Regions from separate parts of the Bradyrhizobium sp. T-1 genome, predicted to be linked through region 1. Evidence: predicted binding sites of a transcription regulator. Region 1 holds the regulator's gene; the other holds the start of a gene.
The links. The regulator LexA, encoded in region 1, represses DNA repair genes until DNA is damaged. The targets are predictions, from matches to a motif close to TGTTCNNNNTGTGTTCNG.
Positions count from the first base shown of each region.

Region 1 (8,907 bases):
CCGCCGAAGCCGGCTGCCCAACCGGCCGATTCCGGAACAATTTCGTCCGGAGATCAGGAACCAACCAGCTCTGTGCATTTTTATACGAAGTTCCTGGAACGAATGCCCGCCTCCCGGACTCATGAGTCCGTTGGGATTTCTACATCGGACGTATCAACGTGTTGGGCAAAACCTACCTCACCAAGCAGGCCTCTCTGCTGATGAAATTCGCCAGAACCACCTCGGATTCTGACCTTTCCGCAAAGCTGATCAGCAAGGCCGCCGATTTGAAGGCCCAGGCCGATCCAATGCCCGACCGGGATCAGGGCCCCCAAGCGCCCGACGTGGCTCTGGACGGAAACCCGACAACGTCGTGATCTCATGCACCCTTCGCCGGATATCCGATCGCCCATACCCAGGAAACTGCGGCTTCGCGGCAACAAGGCCCGATCTGCCGCTTTTCTGACCTTGTTCCCACCCTGAAACTGCGTTCAAATGTCGCATTGCAACTGCGGGGGTTGGAATGCGCGCCGGCGAGCTTTCGGACGACGCCGTATTGGACCTCGTGGGCGCAATCTACGACGCCGCGCTCGAGCAGGACCGCTGGTCGAGCGTGCTGGAGCGCGTCGATGACGCCGTCGGCGGCCGCGTGCTGTTTGGCATCTACGATCCGGCCAACGGGCTGTCCAGCCTGCTCTCGCCGCGCATCGATCCCGCCCGCGTGCAGGACCTGCTCGGCTGGGCGCCGCGCAATCCGCTGCTGCCACTGGGGGTCGGCAGGACGCCGGGCGAAATCTTCACCATTGGCGACTTCATCAGCCGCGCGCAGTTCACCAGCAGCGATTTCTACAACGAATGGTGGCAGCCGGCCGGCTTCGACACCGAGCCGCTGACGACCAATTTGCTGGTCGATCACAATGCCACCGGCATCCTGACCAGCCACCGGCCGTCCAATCTGGAGCCCTATGATGCCAAGGCGCGCCGGTTGTTTGCGACACTGGCACAGCATCTCGTGCGCGCCGTTGCTATCCAGCGGCGTACGCACCAGCTCGACATCACCGGCCGCGCGGCGCTGGCGGGCCTGGACGGGCTCGATCAGGGCTTTGTTCTCGCGGACGCGCAGGGTCGCCCGGTTTTCATCAATCGCCGGGCACGCGAGCTTATGGAGACCGGCCACGGTGTCGTTGTCGAGGACGGCGTGCTGAGCGGCGTCAACGCCGAGGACGGTCATCAGCTGCGCGCACTGATCAGCTCCTGCAGCCTCGACAATCCGGACCGCATCGGCGGCGAGATGAGCCTGCAGCGACCGCCTGGCCGCATGCCGCTGCGCGTGCAGGTAACACCGGTCGGCAGCGAATGGATCGAGAAGGCCGTCCCCCTCGCCTCCGGCTGGCGCTCGAGCGCGATGGTGTTGATCACCGACCCCGAACCCGCCGCCAAGACGCAAGGCGAGACTTTGCGCGAGCGCTACGGCCTCACCCGCGCTGAAGCCGCGTTCGCGCTGGAGATCGTCAAGGGCGGCGGCCGCAGGGCCACGGCGGAGCGCCTCGGCATCACCGATGGAACCGCGCGCAGCCATCTGTCGAAGATTTTCGACAAGACCGGTGTCACCCGGCAGGCCGAGCTGGTGCGGCTCATGCTGCAGAAATAAATCTCCTTCGACGAAGGCAGGCGCGCGTGTTGCACGTGATCTCGCGGTGTTTTGCCTCAGCCCCTTCGCTCGGCTAGAACCTTGCCGACCAAATCACTCGATTTGTAGCAGGAGTTCACTGTGGCCCTGATGCCGGTATCCGATGCGCTTGCCGCCGTGCTCGCCGGTGCAGAGCCGCTGGCCGAAGAATCAGTCTCGCTCGATGAGGCCTTTCATCGCGTGCTCGCGCGCGATGTCGCGGCGCGGCGGACGCAACCGCCACAGGCGATGTCAGCGATGGATGGCTATGCCGTCCGCGCGGCCGATGCGGCAAAGGTCGACGCGCAGCTGACCGTCATTGGCGAGGTCGCAGCCGGCCGCCCTTACGCAGGAACTGTCGGCGCGGGCGAAGCGGTCCGGATCTTCACCGGCGGCGTCGTTCCCGATGGCGCGGACGCCGTCGTGATCCAGGAGGACACGGTCGCCGACGGCAGACGCATCGTGATCAGGGAAGCCGCCATCGCCGGACGGCACATCCGCCCTGCCGGTATCGACTTCCGCGAGGGTGACGTGCTCTTGCGCAAGGGCGCGCGGCTGACCGAGCGCGACGTCGCGCTCGCCGCCGGCATGAACCACCCGCAGCTTGCCGTTCGCCGCCGCCCGAAGGTCGCGATTCTCGCCACCGGCGACGAGCTGGTGATGCCGGGCTCAACGCCCGGCCATGGCCAGATCGTCTATTCCAACGGCTACGCCCTGCATGCGCTCGCCCGCAGCGAGGGCGCCGATACCGTCGACCTCGGCGTTGCCGCCGACACGCTTGCCGCCACCACCGCCGGCATCCGCCGTGCGCGCGAATCCGGTGCCGACATCCTGATCACGACCGGCGGCGCCTCAGTCGGTGACCACGATCTGGTGCAGCAGGCGCTGAGGGAAGAAGGCACCGCGATGGCGTTCTGGAAGATTGCGATGCGGCCGGGCAAGCCGATGATGAACGGCCAGCTCGGGCCGATGCGGGTGATCGGACTGCCCGGCAATCCCGTGTCGTCCTATGTGTGCGCCTTCCTGTTCATGGTGCCGCTGATTCGCGCGCTCTCAGGTCGCTCCGCGGTTCATCACCGTCGCGAACGCGCCGTGCTCGGCCGCGATGTCGGCGCCAACGACCAGCGCGAGGATTATCTGCGCGCGCGCCTCGACATGCGCGACGACGGCACGCTCGTCGTCGTCCCCGTCGATCACCAGGACTCCTCGCTGCTTGCGAATCTCGCTGCGGCACAGGCACTTCTCGTGCGCCCGCCGTTTGCGCCGAAGGCCGCGACGGGCACGCCTTGCGAGGTGCTGCGACTGCCCGCCTGACCGCTTCGTTCGCAACCGTTCCGCGAACTTTGTCGCGTTCACGGTAAATTAAGCAGTTGCGGAACATGTATCGAACATATAGTGTCCGTTCATGATTTGTTTCGAGCATGTAGCGGCTTATCGCTGAACTCAGCGTCTCGGAATCGAACGACATCAACCGGGGGATTTTGGTCGAGATGTTAACGCGCAAACAGTACGAGCTCCTGCGGTTCATCAGCGAGCGGTTGAAGGAAAGCGGCGTGCCGCCCTCCTTCGACGAGATGAAGGACGCGCTCGATCTGCGCTCGAAATCAGGCATCCATCGCCTGATCACCGCGCTCGAGGAGCGTGGCTTCATCCGGCGCCTGCCGAACCGCGCCCGCGCGATCGAAGTGATCAAGCTGCCCGAGCTCCAGGCCGCCGCCGGCAACCGCCGCGGCTTCACGCCGAGCGTCATCGAGGGCAACCTCGGCAAGGTGCGCACGACCTCGAGTCCACCCGCCGACGAGGGCGAACGCCCGGTTGCAGTGCCCGTGATGGGTCGGATCGCGGCCGGTACGCCGATCGAGGCCTTGCAGACCCGCAGCCACACCATCAGCGTCCCGCCGGACATGCTCGGGGCTGGCGAGCACTACGCGCTCGAAGTACGCGGCGATTCGATGGTCGATGCCGGCATTCTCGATGGCGACATGGCGCTGATCCAGCGCAACGAGAGCTGCGACACCGGCGATATCGTGGTGGCCCTGATCGACGACGAAGAGGCCACGCTGAAGCGCTTCCGCCGCCGCGGCGCCTCGATTGCACTTGAGCCTGCCAATGCGGCCTATGAGGTGCGCATCCTTCCGCCCAACCGGGTGAAGATCCAGGGCAAGCTGATCGGGCTGTACCGGAAGTATTGAGCGCGTCGCGATCGACGACCGCGATCAACGATTGGAGCGGACGATTGTCCGCTCCGGCTGGATAGTCTTTCTGGTTTTGCACAGATTATCCGGTCCCCTCTCCAGCGCGACATCCTCGGTACGCCGCAACGAAGCACGCGTCGCTTCGCAGGCCTTTGAGAGACCGAGGAGACCACCATGCGCAAGATCATTTTGAGCACCGTCGCGATGGCGCTGATCGCAGCATCAGCGTCGCAGGCCTTGGCTGCGCAGCACCACGCCCGCAAGGCACCGCAGGCGACGAGCGAGCAATTCCGCAACGCCCGCAACGCCGTCGAGCAGCCGTCGCAACCGGGCTGGCAATATTCGGGCTGGTCGGCACCTGCTGGCCGCTGAGGCAACGCGCTCTCCGAATGCGCGAGAGCAGGCTTTGTTCCTCGTGCATTTGAAAAAGATAATGTGATCGCGCGCTGCGGATGCGAGCCGCAGATTTGCCCACAAACAAGCATAAGATCGCAGGCTTCCACTCTGATAGGGGCCTGCGCGTCCGAGACAGAGGCGTGGGTCGCTATCCTGATTGAGGAGCACCCCGATGTGTGACTACAGCCTGCACGCTGTCGCGACGCGCCCCGCAGAAGTGGGCGAGACGATCGTCACGACAACCTTCCGCGGCACCTCGACGCGCGGCTTCGCCTCCGAAGCCGACATGTCGGTCGCGGTCTGCCTCCTTCCGGGAACGGAGCTCGCCTTCGCCGACAACGTCCGCTACGATAATCGCTGGATCTGGACCCGCACTGTCAACTCGCGCGTCGGCAAGTTCGGCAAGATCGATCCGCACATTCCCGATCGTCATCACGACGCGATCGAATTCCCCGACGGCAAATACGTGCTGGTGACGCAGCTGGTCGAAGGCCAGCGCGCGACCGTGCTGCAACTGCCGGTGACCCAGCCGCTCGGCGAGCGCGAGCAGAAGCCGCGCGTGATCGCCGACAACCGCACGACGCCCCCGCGTCTGCCGATCGGCTGAGACAACGGCCTTAATCCTCGGCCTGAAGGTCGGCCTCCGATGGTGTTGCGTCTTTGGCGCGCGGAGCTGTCGATCGTGGCATGAGGGTCTGTTCGAATTCTCCATCGCCGGCCGCCGCCGGCGACCAGGGGCGATTTGCGCCTCTCGCCTTCACCGCCGCAATCGCAAAACCGTCACCACGCTGCGTCAGCGCCAGTGCACCCTGACGCGCAAGACGCGGTCGATCGACCACCATCGCAGCGCAATCCGGCGGCGCGGGCCTGGCTGTCACCACCAGCGCGGCACGGCTGCAATCGTCGGCCAGTGCGTCGATGCGCAGCGCCAGCGCAATCATGCGGCCGTCGGCGAGCGGCGTCACGCAACCGATTTCGTCGCAGGACACGCCGTCACCGAGCGAGGCGCTGCCGGCATCGCGCGGATCGGCGTCCGCAGCTAGCCACTCCTTCAGCAGGAAATTGTCCTTGCTGGTCCTGATCAGATGCAGCTGCCCGTCCCTGCCCCGCACCGCGACGCTTTGACCGTTACCGGCGATGAGGATGTCGGGCTGACGGACCGACAGACCCCAGACGGTAGCTGCCATGAGCACGAACGCGCCCGACCAGCGCAGCGGAGTGCGCAACAGACCCAATAGGATGAGGCCGAGGCTGGCAGCGATCAGCGGCGCGGTACCGAAGGCTGCGATGTGGCCGACCGCGCCTGGCAGCGCGGCCACCCAGCGCGACACCGCCACCATCCAGTCGATGCCGATCCCCATCAGCCACCAGAACACGCCGTCGAGCCCGAACGGTGCCGCGAGCAATCCCAACAGCCCGGCCGGCATCACCAGCGCCGAGACCACCGGCATCGCGCCGAGATTGGCGAGCACGCCGTAGGGCGTGACGCGATGGAAATGGAAGGCGGCATAGGGCGTGGTCGCGAGCCCCGCGATCATCGAGGCCATGAACAGCATCGCGATCTCGCGGCCGCCCCACAGCGCGATCCGCGCGGTCGCCGAATGATCCGGCGAAGCAAACAGGTTCGGCATACCGATCTGCACCAGCGCCACCAGCCCAAGCGTCGCCGCGAACGACATCTGGAAACTCGGATGGACGAGCGCCTCCGGCGCAACCGCAAGCACGATCAAAGCCGCCACGGCCAGGGTGCGGAACGTGATGGCGCGGCGATCGACCATCACGGCGATCAGCACCACCGCGGTCATGAAGAACGATCTCTGCGTTGCGACCTCCGCGCCGGAGAGCAGCAGATAGAATGCTGATGCGATGAGCGCCGCGGCGGCCGACCATTTCTTGATTGCGAAGCCGACCGCCAGTCCCGGGATCAGGGCCAGCAGCGCGCGGACTGCGAAGAAGACGACGCCGGCGACGACGGCCATGTGATAGCCGGAGATCGACAGCACATGGCCGAGACCGGAGATGAACATCGCGTCGTTGACGGGCGTGGTGATTGCATCGCGGCGGCCGGTCAGAAGCGCGGTGGCGATCGCGCGCTTGTCGCCGTCGAGCACAGAGCGAATGCGCGCATCGATCGCATCGCGCAGGCCCTGCATGACGGCCGCGTAGCGCAACTGCAGGCCACCGGCAGCGGGCGGCGCAGAGACGGTGATCGCCCCCATTGCGAAACCGGAGGCGCCGATGCCTTGGAAAAACATATCGCGCGAGAAATCATAGCTGCCCGGCCGCAATGGTGCGAGCGGCGGCATCAGCCGCGCTTTCAACTGCACGAAGCTGCCGACGTCGGGCGCCGTCCCCTTGCGCACGGAGAGACGGACGCGATCGAGCTTCACGTCGCTGCGCTGCGCCTCCATCGCGGTGACGCGCAGCACGAACCGATCGGTCCGTTCGCGGATGTCGCGAGTCTCGACGAAGCCCGACAGCGACACCGAATAGAGCGGCTTCGCGAGCACGGCATGTTCGATGCGTGCCGTCTTCCACGTTGCCATGGCAAAGCCGGCCGCGACCGCCGCGGTCATGATCGCAGGCGCAAACAGCCGGCTCCGCCGCAACAGCACCGCGCCGATCGTGAGTGCCGCCGCCGTCGTGGCGGCGACCCACAGCACCGGCTCATGATCAGCGGCGAAGTAGAGCGCGATGCCACAGCCGAAAGCGATGGGCACCCAAGGGAACAACCGCCCGGCGCCGGCCTCGGCGCGCACCCATTCGCGCAGCGTCCCAACGATCGAAGGCCAGACGTCAAAACCTGCCGGCACAAGGCCGCCGGCCGACGCGGTCCGGCCAGTCGGCCAGGTCCCTGCAATCGGCGTCCCGGCGATCCCCTGCGAGGCGCGCTGTGGTCGGCCCGGCTCCGCCATTCCTGAGCAACCCTGCGATACGCGACGGGGGCAGAAGCTACCGGAACGTGCAGGCCGTCGAATAGCGGTACAGATCGAGAACGAGCGGCTACAGCCCTACTTTTCCTCTTCCATCGTCACGGCGACATCCGCCTTGGCCGATAGCCGGACCTTGTTGCCCTCGACACCGGCGACCAGGCCCTTGTCGATGAAATGGTGGTGACCCTTGTGGCTGCCCTCACCGCTGTCCTTCTTGGTCAGCTTGATGCGGTTGCCTTCGACCTTGTCGACCGTGCCGACATGGACGCCGTCGGCACCGATGACTTCCATGTGTTCTGCGATGTTCTGCATGGCGGGATCCCATTGGTTGGATCCACATCAACGCCGGGGGAGCTCGTTCGTTTCTATCGTCATTCCGGGGCGCGCCACTTGGCGCGAGCCCGGAATGACGAAACTGATATGCTAGCACCTACGTCAAATCAACGGCGCCTTCGCCGAAGCGTGGTGATTGACGATCTTCCAGTCGCCATCTTCGCGAATGATGACCCAGCTCATCTTGACCACGAGATCCGGCCGCTCCCCGGCGAGATCAAATGAGATGGTCGCGCCCATGTTGATCAGATCCGGCCCCGCGTGCGCCGCCTGCACCTCGGAAAACACCGCGCTCGGCTTGTGCCAACGCGGCAGGCCGTTGAAATAGTCGGCAGCGCCATCCCTGCCCCGATAGAGTTTTGGATTGGAGCCGAAGAAGAACGCGTTCTTGGAGTACAGCGACGACAGCGCGGCCGCATCGAGCGTCGCGAAGCCGGCGCACCATTTCGCGATGATGGCGGAAACGATGGCGTCGGCTTCGTCCTGCATGGCCTTTCCTCAGCCCTTGGCAACTTCCTTCGCGAAGGTATCGCGCAGACCGATGGTGCGCGAGAACACCGGCTTGCCCGGCGTCGAGTCCTTGTCGCGCACGAAGTAGCCCTGGCGCTCGAACTGCATCGGCTCGGTCGAATTGCTCTCGGCAACCGATGCCTCGATCCGCGCGTCCGACAGGATCTCCAGCGACTGCGGATTGAGATCGGCGGCGAAGTTCGAGGCGTCCGGGCTCGGGTTGGCAAAGAGCTGGTTGTAGATGCGGATCTCCGCGGGCACCGAATTCGCCGCCGGCAGCCAGTGCATGGTCGCCTTGACCTTGCGGCCGTCGGGCGCATTGCCGCCCTTGGTCGCGGGATCGTAGCTGCAGCGCAGCTCCACCACCTCGCCCTTGTCGTTCTTGATCACGCCGGTGCACTTGACGAAATAGGCGTAGCGCAGCCGCACCTCGTTGCCCGGCGACAGGCGGAAGAACTTCTTGGGCGGATTCTCCATGAAGTCGTCCTGCTCGATATAGAGCTCGCGGCCAAACGTGATCTTGCGCGTACCGGCGGAGGGATCATCCGGGTGATTGATCGCCTCGAGCTCCTCGGTCTGCCCCTCCGGATAATTCTCGATCACCACCTTGAGCGGCCGCAGCACGCCCATGCGCCGCTGCGAGGTGCGGTTCAGCTCCTCGCGGATGCAGAACTCCAGCATGCCGACATCGACCACACTGTTGGCCTTGGCGACGCCGATGCGCTTGACGAATTCACGGAGCGCGGCCGGCGGCACGCCGCGGCGGCGCATGCCCGCCATGGTCGGCATGCGCGGATCGTCCCAGCCCGCGACATGGCCGTCGCGGACGAGCTGGGTCAGCACGCGCTTGGACAGCAGCGTGTAGGTCAGGTTCAGCCGCGCGAACTCGTAC
Region 1 is NZ_CM132115.1:3,963,132-3,972,038, reverse strand. It holds gene ACWAT4_RS19060 (hypothetical protein) at 159-356, shown strand; gene ACWAT4_RS19055 (helix-turn-helix transcriptional regulator) at 503-1,630, shown strand; gene ACWAT4_RS19050 (molybdopterin molybdotransferase MoeA) at 1,751-2,962, shown strand; gene lexA (transcriptional repressor LexA) at 3,139-3,840, shown strand; gene ACWAT4_RS19040 (hypothetical protein) at 4,018-4,215, shown strand; gene ACWAT4_RS19035 (hypothetical protein) at 4,412-4,846, shown strand; gene ACWAT4_RS19030 (ComEC/Rec2 family competence protein) at 4,857-7,154, opposite strand; gene ACWAT4_RS19025 (DUF2171 domain-containing protein) at 7,251-7,484, opposite strand; gene ACWAT4_RS19020 (nuclear transport factor 2 family protein) at 7,608-7,994, opposite strand; gene ACWAT4_RS19015 (glutamine--tRNA ligase/YqeY domain fusion protein) at 8,004-8,907, opposite strand, start outside.

Region 2 (8,907 bases), 3.4 Mb from region 1:
CACCGCCGGCCTCGCCTTCGGTGAGTTGCGTGCGCAGACATTCGGCTGGACGGAGTCGCACACCACGGCCGGCTGGACCGCCGGCGTCGGCGCCGAAGTCGGCTTCGCGCCGAACTGGAGCGCGAAGCTCGAATATCTCTACATCGATCTGTCGTCGAGCCAGTTCGCAATTACAGGCGTGTCAAACGGCTATAGCGCCAGCGTTGTTCGCGCAGGCGTGAACTATCACTTCTGATAGCCAAATAAGAGAATACCGGACTAGAGCCTCCCGGCCGCTTGCGGCCGGGATTTTTTTTGCGGCAGGTTGTCGGGTCAGGTCAGCTACGAAAGGATCACTAAATTGACCGCCTTCGGCCCCTTCCCCTTCTTGTCCGGTTCGACTTCGAATGTGATACGCTGTCCTTCGGCAAGGTCCTTCAGTCCTGCCCGCTCCACAGCGGTGATGTGAACGAAGACATCGCGACCGCCGTCATCCGGCTTGATGAAGCCGTAGCCGCGCTCGCCGTTGAAGAACTTAACCGTTCCCGTCATGGCCATCGGGAAACTCCCCCTCATTGCTCCTCCGTCGCGACGCAGACGCACGTCACGACATGACCGGGCATCACGAAGCCCGGGAGCTGGCCATCCTTGGGCAGACCATTCGGTCCGACCGGATCTTTATTAGGCCTTCACTCCGCCGCAACCATTCGCGGAAGCGGAACGCAAAGCCAGTCACAGAAACAGCATAATACGGTTCTCTGCAGATTGACTACCGCTCCTGCATATTTTTCCCAAGAATGCCGGAGTGTTACGGCCTCGGCACCTCTAATCGGAATCTGGCAGCACCACCCTGGCCGAGCGGCATTTCCAGCTCCGGCAGGATCGTCTTGAGCTCGCTTTGCAGCGTGTACGGCGGATTGACGATCAGCAGTCCAGTCGAGGTGAGTGCTGCACCGTCGACTTGCGGCGCGACGCTGAATTCAAGCCGCAGGCATTTGCCCTGCGGTTTTGCTGCAGCTGCGGCCCGCGCCACAAGTTGCGCCAGCGTGTCCGTGGCGCGTCGGCTCTTGGCTGGGTACCAGATTACATAGATACCGGTCGGCCATTTTGCGAAGGCCGTGGAGAAGGCCTCGCCCAGTCGTTCGAACTCGTCTTTCGCCTCGAACGGCGGATCGATCAGCACCAGCCCGCGCCGCTCCTTAGGCGGCACGAAAGCTGGCAGCGCCATCCAACCGTCGAGATCGACCACGCGGGCCTGTTCGTCGCGCCGCAGCACGTCGATCAGTGCCTTGCGCGCCTTCGGCTCGAGCTCGCAGGCCACGAGCCGGTCCTGCGGCCGCATCAAGCCGCGCGCGATCAGCGGCGAGCCCGGGTAAGCCTTGAGTTCACCCTTGGGATTGAAGGCGCGGACGATGTCGAGATAGGGCTTGGTCAGCGCGACGCTCTCATTGGAAAGGCGCGCCTGCATCAGCCGCGCGATCCCGGTCAGCCACTCGCCGCTGCGGCGCGCTTCGTCGCTATCGAGATCATAGAGGCCGGCGCCGGCATGGGTGTCGATGACGCGGAAGGCGGCTGGCTTGTCCTGCAAATAAGTGAGGATGCGCGCCAGCACGATGTGCTTGATGACATCGGCGAAGTTGCCGGCGTGAAAGGCGTGGCGATAATTCATGGCGGAGAGTTACGACATCGCGCATGAAAAGTAACTGTCATCATTCCGGGCCGGTGCGCTAGCACCGAACCTGGAATCCATTTCGCCACCGAGAATGCCGAGCGATGGATTCCGGGCTCGCACTTTGCGCGCCCCGGAATGACGACCTCGAGGGCGTACTAACCACCCCTGATCGGCGGCATCGTCACCTGGTCGCGGCGGCAGGCGCGGCGTTCGATCTCGTCGCAATCGCGGAATTGCAGGTCCTTGCTCAGGCAGATGCGGACTTCCGACAGGCGTGTCCGGTTGCAGGTGACCGAGACGGCCGCGTTGCTCAGGCCGGGATTGGCCTTGATGAAGGCTTCTTCCACCTCACCCGGCGCCACGGTCTTGGCCTGCGACAGGTCGAGATATTCGGCCGGTATCTTGATTGCGGCGCGCGCCTTGCGGATCGTTTCGAAGTAATTGCGGCCGTCGAGCCCGGAACAGGTGCCGTGCTTGTCCCATTCGTTGAAGATCAGCCCCGGCGCCGGCATCAAATCGAGCATCGAGGAGACGATGTTGCGGTTCAGCCGCGGCGACGGCCGCTGGCAATATTCCGGAAAGCCGCTCTCATATTGCGGCCACAGCCCGTGCACCACGAAGGAATAGGGCCGTCCCTCGCACTGGATGTTCGAGCTCTTGCTGCTACGACCGCGCTCGGCCGCTTCCTCGCAGAAGGATGGCGACCACGACAGCGACAGCACGTAGAAATCGAATTCCCCAGGTGCGTTCTGTCGCTTGTCCTGCGCCTTCGCGCCGCCGGCCAGGGAGATCAGACCTGCGGTAAGAGTCAGCGAGATCACGAGACGGGCGAACGAATGCAATCTAAAATGAAACATGGCAACGCCTCTCAACTAGACTGTGCAAAGAGCCTAGCAGGCAATAAGAACATTTCAAGAACAAAATTCGGGCGATGCCGGTTGACCGCTTGATCGATCCGAATCGGGGCTCTTCAGATCAGGGCTTGTCAGATCAAGGCTTGGCGGCGCGGCAGGCCGGATTGTAGGCCCAGTTGCGGTCGAGACCGACCACGCACCATTCCACGCCCTGATCGTAACCCGCGAAGCCGCCATCCTCGATGATCGAGAAGTGCACCTTGCGTACCTTGCCGTCATTGAGCATGGCCTCGCCGGTGCAGTAACGGCGCGGAATATTGTCGGACGCCCAGGGCCGGAAGGCGGTCTCGCGAACGGCCGCGAAGCCCGTGATCTTCAACGGCGAATTCCAGAACGAGCTTTCCTTCTCGCCGAACTGGTAGGCGATCGTCGGCAGCGCCTTGTCGCAATCGGCAACCCTGCCGTCATAGCGCGGCCCGCTCAGCCAGAAGTTCATCTCGAGCGGATTGGCGGCCCTGGCCTCACCGAGCGACAGCGCCCCGAACATGAGGCCGAGACCGGCGGCAAAACCGAGCGATTTCAGGGAGGTCGAGGCGCGCATGGGCAATCCAGACAGAATGATCTGCGAGGTTCGGACGGTGCCGCGAAGGGCGGGGGAGGTCAAGTGCAGCGCGGCAACACTTGGCCAGGAGTTGATCACAACGTCGCAGTCAGCCGGTCTTCCGTTCTTTTCACCGCCGCGCCGGCACCGTAAACTGATGCCAACCAATCGGAGTGACGGGAATGCGAATCATTGCGGCCGCGGGCCTTCTTGCCAGCCTGGTTGTCTCGGGGATGATGGCGAGCCAATCAGCGCGCGCCGACATCCTGCCGGTGCCGCCTTTCAAGGGCAACGACACCGGCGGCATCATCGCCTATTCCATGGCAACACAGACCGATGCGCGCCAGGTCGCGGTCGATCACTGCGCGCGCTACGGCAAGGTGGTGAAATTCCTCGCGGTGCAGGCCTATGAGGGCGGCTACATTTCGTTTGCCTGCCGCTGGGTGCCCTACGGTGCGGCCGACCGGCCGATCCGCACGCTCTACTGAGGCGTTTCGGAACGCCAAGATCAAGGCCACGACATCTCAGCGGGGAGTCTCTCCTATGACGCGCAAGCTTGCTTTGCTCGGATCGGTCGTTTGCCTCGCGTTGTCGACGGGATATGCCGTCGCTGACGATCTGCCGGTGCGTAAGGCTGGTCTCTGGGAATTGAAGATGGTCAGGACCGGCTCGGCGATGCCGGAAATGACCATGCAGCATTGCACCGACGAGGCCGTCGACAAGGAGATGAACAACAACGTCTCGCCGATGGCCAAGCAGGTCTGCTCCAAGCAGGACGTCAAGAAGACGGCGACCGGCTATGTCAGCGATTCCGAGTGCAACGTCGCCGGCATGTCCACCACCTCGCATGCCGAGATCACCGGCGACTTCAATTCGGCCTACACGGTGAAGACCACCTCGCATGCGCAAGGCGGCGTCGCCGGCGCCGCGGGGCGCGACACCACCATGACGCTGGAAGCGAAATGGCTCGGCGCCTGCAAGCCGGAGCAGAAGCCCGGCGATATCGTGATGCCCGGCGGCTTCAAGATGAACGTGCGCGACGTCGACAAGCTGAAGGCGCTGCTGCCGAAGTAGGCGCCGTCGTTGCGGGGAAATCGGTGCGCCCCCTCGCCCCGTTCTTACGGGCCGCGAGCTTCGCTCGCGCTGAAAGGGCTGGGGTGAGGGGCATCTCTCCGCGCATGAGATTGTCGCGAGACCTGTACCCCGTCACCCGAATTCGATCTCTCCCCGCGAGCGGGGCGAGGTAAGGAAAGCTAGACCGGAATCCGCACGCTCGCCCTCAGTCCGCCCATCGGGCTGTCGCCGAGCGTGATGTCGCCGCCATGCGAGCGGGCGATGTCGCGGGCGATGGCGAGTCCCAAGCCCGTGCCGCCTTCATCCTGGTTGCGGGCGTTGTCCAGCCGCAGGAACGGCTTGAACACCTCTTCGCGCAAATGCGCGGGAATGCCGGGACCGTCGTCGTCGACCGTGACGGTGAGATAGCGGTGATCGCGCTGGCCGGAGATGGCGATGGCCTTGCCGTAGCGCGCGGCGTTGGTGACGAGGTTGGCGAGGCAGCGCTTGAACGAGGCCGGCTTCACCGTCACCACAGGCAGGCCGCTGAAGGTCACCGTCGCGGTGTGGCCGTGGCGCTCGGCGTCGCTGCGCAGCTCCTCGAGCGCCTGCGCCATGTCGGTCGGCTGCGATTGCTCGCCGGAATCGCCGCGGGCAAAGGCGAGGTAATCCTCCAGCATCATCGACATCTCGTCGACGTCCTTGCGCATCCCCTCGAGCTCGGGGCTGTCGCCGATCAGCGCCAACTCGAGCTTGAAGCGGGTCAGGATGGTGCGCAGATCGTGGCTGACGCCGGCGAGCATCGCCGTGCGCTGCTCCATGGTGCGCTCGATGCGCGACTTCATCTCGAGGAAGGCGCCCGCCGCGCGCCGCACCTCGCGCGCGCCGCGGGGGCGGAAGTTCGGCGCCTCGCGGCCCTTGCCGAAACTTTCGGCGGCATCCGCAAGCCGCAGGATCGGCTTGATCTGGTTGCGTAGGAACAGCACCGACACGATCAGCAGGATCGAGGACGTGCCGACCATCCAGAACAGGAAGATCTCCGAATTCGAAGCGTAGGCGGCACTGCGCGGCGCGAAAATGCGCATCACGGCATCGTCGACCTGAACGCGGATCTCGACCTGATTGGAATTGCCGACAGTGTCGATCCAGAACGGGCGATTGAGCTGTCGTCTCAATTGTACTGAGAGCGTCTGGTCGAGCAGCGAGAAGAACGGCTTTGGTCCGGGCGGCGGCATGTCGCCGGGAGGAAGGAAATCGACCACGAACTGCATGCGTACGGCGATGCGGCGTAGTTCCGTGCGGTCCTTGTCCTGGGGATATCCCTTGTAGACATCGACGAGACTGCCGACGTCCTGCGCCACTGCTTGCGACAGCCGCCGCGTCACCGTGTTCCAGTGCCGCTCCATGAACACGAAGGCGACCACGGTCTGCAGGATCACCATCGGCACGATCATGATCAGCAGCGCGCGGGCATAGAGGCCGGTCGGCATCCAGCCCTTGAACGCATTGCCCATCCAGCCATTGACGGCAGAGACGCGCCCGGCGGCGCTCTTCAAAAGCGTCAAGCCGGTATCGATCGTGCTCATCGGTCGCGCTTCACTGTTCTTACGGCGAGGCCACGAGCCGGTAGCCGATGCCGCGCACCGCCTGCAGGAACAGCGGATTGGCGGGATCGGTCTCGATCTTGCGCCTGAGGCGATTGATCTGCACGTCGACGGCGCGCTCGTTGACGCTGCCATTGCCGGTCAGTGCGCTGCGCGGCACGGTCTCGCCCGGCGCCTCCGAGAGAATCCGCAGCATCTCGCGCTCGCGGTCGGTAAGGTGGATGACCTCCTCGCCCTGGCGGAGCTCGCCGCGATCGAGATGGTAGACGTAGGGACCGAATGCGATCTTCTCCACCGCCGGGGCCTGGATCGGCGGCGCGGCGCGCTTGAGGATGTTGTTGATGCGCAGCGCCAGCTCGCGCGGCTCGAACGGCTTTGCGACGTAATCGTCGGCACCGATCTGCAAGCCCTCGATGCGGGCCTCGGCCTCGTGGCGCGCCGTCAGCATCACGATCGGCACCGAGGAGGATGTGCGGATGAACCGGGCGAGATCGAAGCCGGTCTCGCCGGGCATCATGACGTCGAGGATCAGCAAATCGAAATGCAAGCCAAGTAATTTTGCGCGGGCATCGCCGGCGCTGGCGGCGGTGGTGACGCGATAGCCTTCGGCCGCGAGAAAGCGCGACAAGAGATCGCGGATGCGGCGATCATCGTCGACCAGCAAGAGATGCGGGGCGTCGTCAGCCGGTTGCACCGGCGGGCGGGCGAGCGTGGCAGCGAGCGGCACGGTCACTCCTTTGAGTCTTGATGGACGGTGGCGAAGATCGTCTCCAGCACCTTGTCCGGATCGTCGCGGTCGATCATCGCGCGCAGGAAGCGCTTGACCGTCTCGGCATCCTGCGGCGCCATCTCGGCGAGCGCCTTGGTGATACGCGTGGTTTGGAGGCCGGCGAGCTTCTGCACCAGCGCTTCGCCCTTCGGCGTCGCGTAGAGCAGGCGCTGGCGGCGGTCATTGTCGCCGGTCTTCTGCACGATATAGCCCTCGTCCAGCAGCTGCTTGAGCACGCGGCCGAGCGACTGCTTGGTGATGCGCAGGACGTCGAGCAGGTCCGCGACCTTCAGCCCGGGATAGCGATAGACGAAATGCATGACCCGGTGGTGAGCCCGGCCGAAGCCGAACGCCTCCAGCTCCTGGTCGGGATCGCCGACGAAATCACGATAGGCGAAGAACAGCAGCTCGATGATATCCCAGCGCAAATTGCCTCCATCGCCTGCTGCCGGCCGTGGCTCGGCAGCGTCTTGAGAGGAAGTCGCGAAATTTATGTCAGGCATATTGACGTATCTTGGTTTCAATGTTACAAAACGATCAGCCCGCACGAAATTTTAGATCGCTTCGCGTCGGGTGGCATTTCCAGGAGCGGCCGGAGTGAGCCGGACAGGCGGCAACGGCCGGATCAGATCTACCGTGCGACTGTCGAGCGGCATTTCGGCAAAACATACTGGACTTCCGCCTTCCGCAAAAGCATGTCCTCGGAAGACATGCTGGCCACGGAAACCGGCCGTAACAAGGCTGGCGGTGGTCCGGCCAGAAACCACATCAAGCCAGCCGAGCCCGAAAACGGGCAGGCGGGCGCCAGAACAGCGCCGCCACCGGCAGCGGGAGGCAAGGACATGAGCATGAAATTCGACATCCAGCCCGCAACCAATCCGACACCCGAAAAGGACCGCGTCGCCAAGCTGGTGGATCCCGGCTTCGGACGCGTCTTCACCGATCACATGGCGATCGTCCGCTACAACCAGGCCAAGGGCGGCTGGTACGAGGCGAAGATCGAGGCGCGCGCCAACTTCCAGCTCGATCCGGCCGGCGCCGTCCTGCACTACGCCCAGGAAATTTTCGAAGGCCTCAAGGCCTACAAGCGCGACGACGGCGGCGTGAATCTCTTCCGCCCCGACGCCAATGCGCGCCGTTTCAGGGACTCCGCCGACCGCATGGCGATGGCGCAACTGCCCGAGGACGTCTTCATCGAGGCGGTCGAGCAGGTCGTGCGCATCGATCGCGCCTGGATGCCGGGCGGCGAGGGCAGCCTTTACCTGCGCCCCTTCATGATCGCGAGCGAGACCTTCCTCGGCGTGAAGCCGTCCGCCGAATACATCTTCGCGGTGATCGCTTCGCCGGTCGGCTCCTATTTCAAGGGCGGACCCGCCCCGGTCTCGATCTGGGTGTCGGAGAATTACACGCGCGCCGCCGTCGGCGGCACCGGCGCCGTCAAATGCGGTGGCAATTACGCGGCGAGCCTGCGCGCGCAGGCCGAAGCGATCCAGCATGGCTGCGATCAGGTCGTCTTCCTCGATGCGGTCGAGCGCCGCTACATCGAGGAGCTCGGCGGCATGAACGTGTTCTTCGTGTTCGACGACGGCTCGCTGTCGACGCCGCCGCTCGGCACCATCCTGCCTGGTATCACCCGCGACTCCATCATCGCGCTCGCCCGCGACGCCGGAAAGACCGTGCGCGAGGAGCCATATTCGCTGGACCAGTGGCGCAAGGATGCAGGCTCCGGCAGGCTGAAAGAAGCGTTCGCCTGCGGCACCGCCGCCGTGATCTCGCCGATCGGCAAGGTGCGCTCGGTGAGCGGCGATTTCGAGATCAGCGGCGGCGCCGCCGGTCCCGTCGCCATGGGTCTGCGCAAGCAGCTCGTCGATATCCAATACGGCCGCACCAACGATCCGCACAACTGGATCCGCAAGGTGCTGTAAGTGCTCATCTTCCCGTCGTTTCGGGAAGAGGCGCTTTCTTCCCTTCTCCCCTTGTGGGAGAAGGTGGCGCGAAGCGCCGGATGCGGGGTTCTATCCGCGCCTACGAATTAGAGTTGCGTGCCGCGGAGAGAACCCCTCACCCGGCATCGCGTGCCGCGAAGCTACCCTCTCCCACAAGGGGAGAGGTGCACCATCCGGGTTGCGGCACTGTTCATCGGTTGATAGCAACGTCCCATGAAAGACAAGGCCAAAAAACCCCAGAAACTGAAGGCGCGCCTGCCGCGCGGGCTCGAGGATCGCGACCCCGCCGCGATCCGGGCGACGCGCGAGATGGTCGAGAAGATCCGCGCCGTTTACGAGCTCTACGGGTTCGAGCCCGTCGAGACGCCGGCGATGGAATACACCGACGCGCTCGGCAAGTTCCTGCCCGACCAGGACCGCCCGAACGAA
Region 2 is NZ_CM132115.1:7,321,997-7,330,903, reverse strand. It holds gene ACWAT4_RS35065 (outer membrane protein) at 1-235, shown strand, start outside; gene ACWAT4_RS35060 (cold-shock protein) at 322-537, opposite strand; gene ACWAT4_RS35055 (23S rRNA (adenine(2030)-N(6))-methyltransferase RlmJ) at 788-1,648, opposite strand; gene ACWAT4_RS35050 (ribonuclease T2 family protein) at 1,807-2,508, opposite strand; gene ACWAT4_RS35045 (hypothetical protein) at 2,642-3,106, opposite strand; gene ACWAT4_RS35040 (hypothetical protein) at 3,289-3,594, shown strand; gene ACWAT4_RS35035 (DUF3617 domain-containing protein) at 3,650-4,180, shown strand; gene ACWAT4_RS35030 (ATP-binding protein) at 4,360-5,745, opposite strand; gene ACWAT4_RS35025 (response regulator) at 5,765-6,496, opposite strand; gene ACWAT4_RS35020 (MarR family winged helix-turn-helix transcriptional regulator) at 6,493-7,035, opposite strand; gene ACWAT4_RS35015 (branched-chain amino acid aminotransferase) at 7,375-8,457, shown strand; gene hisS (histidine--tRNA ligase) at 8,692-8,907, shown strand, end outside.
Region 2: ACWAT4_RS35050 (ribonuclease T2 family protein) is a predicted target of LexA. The motif match lies at 2,554-2,571, and genes of this name have one in related genera.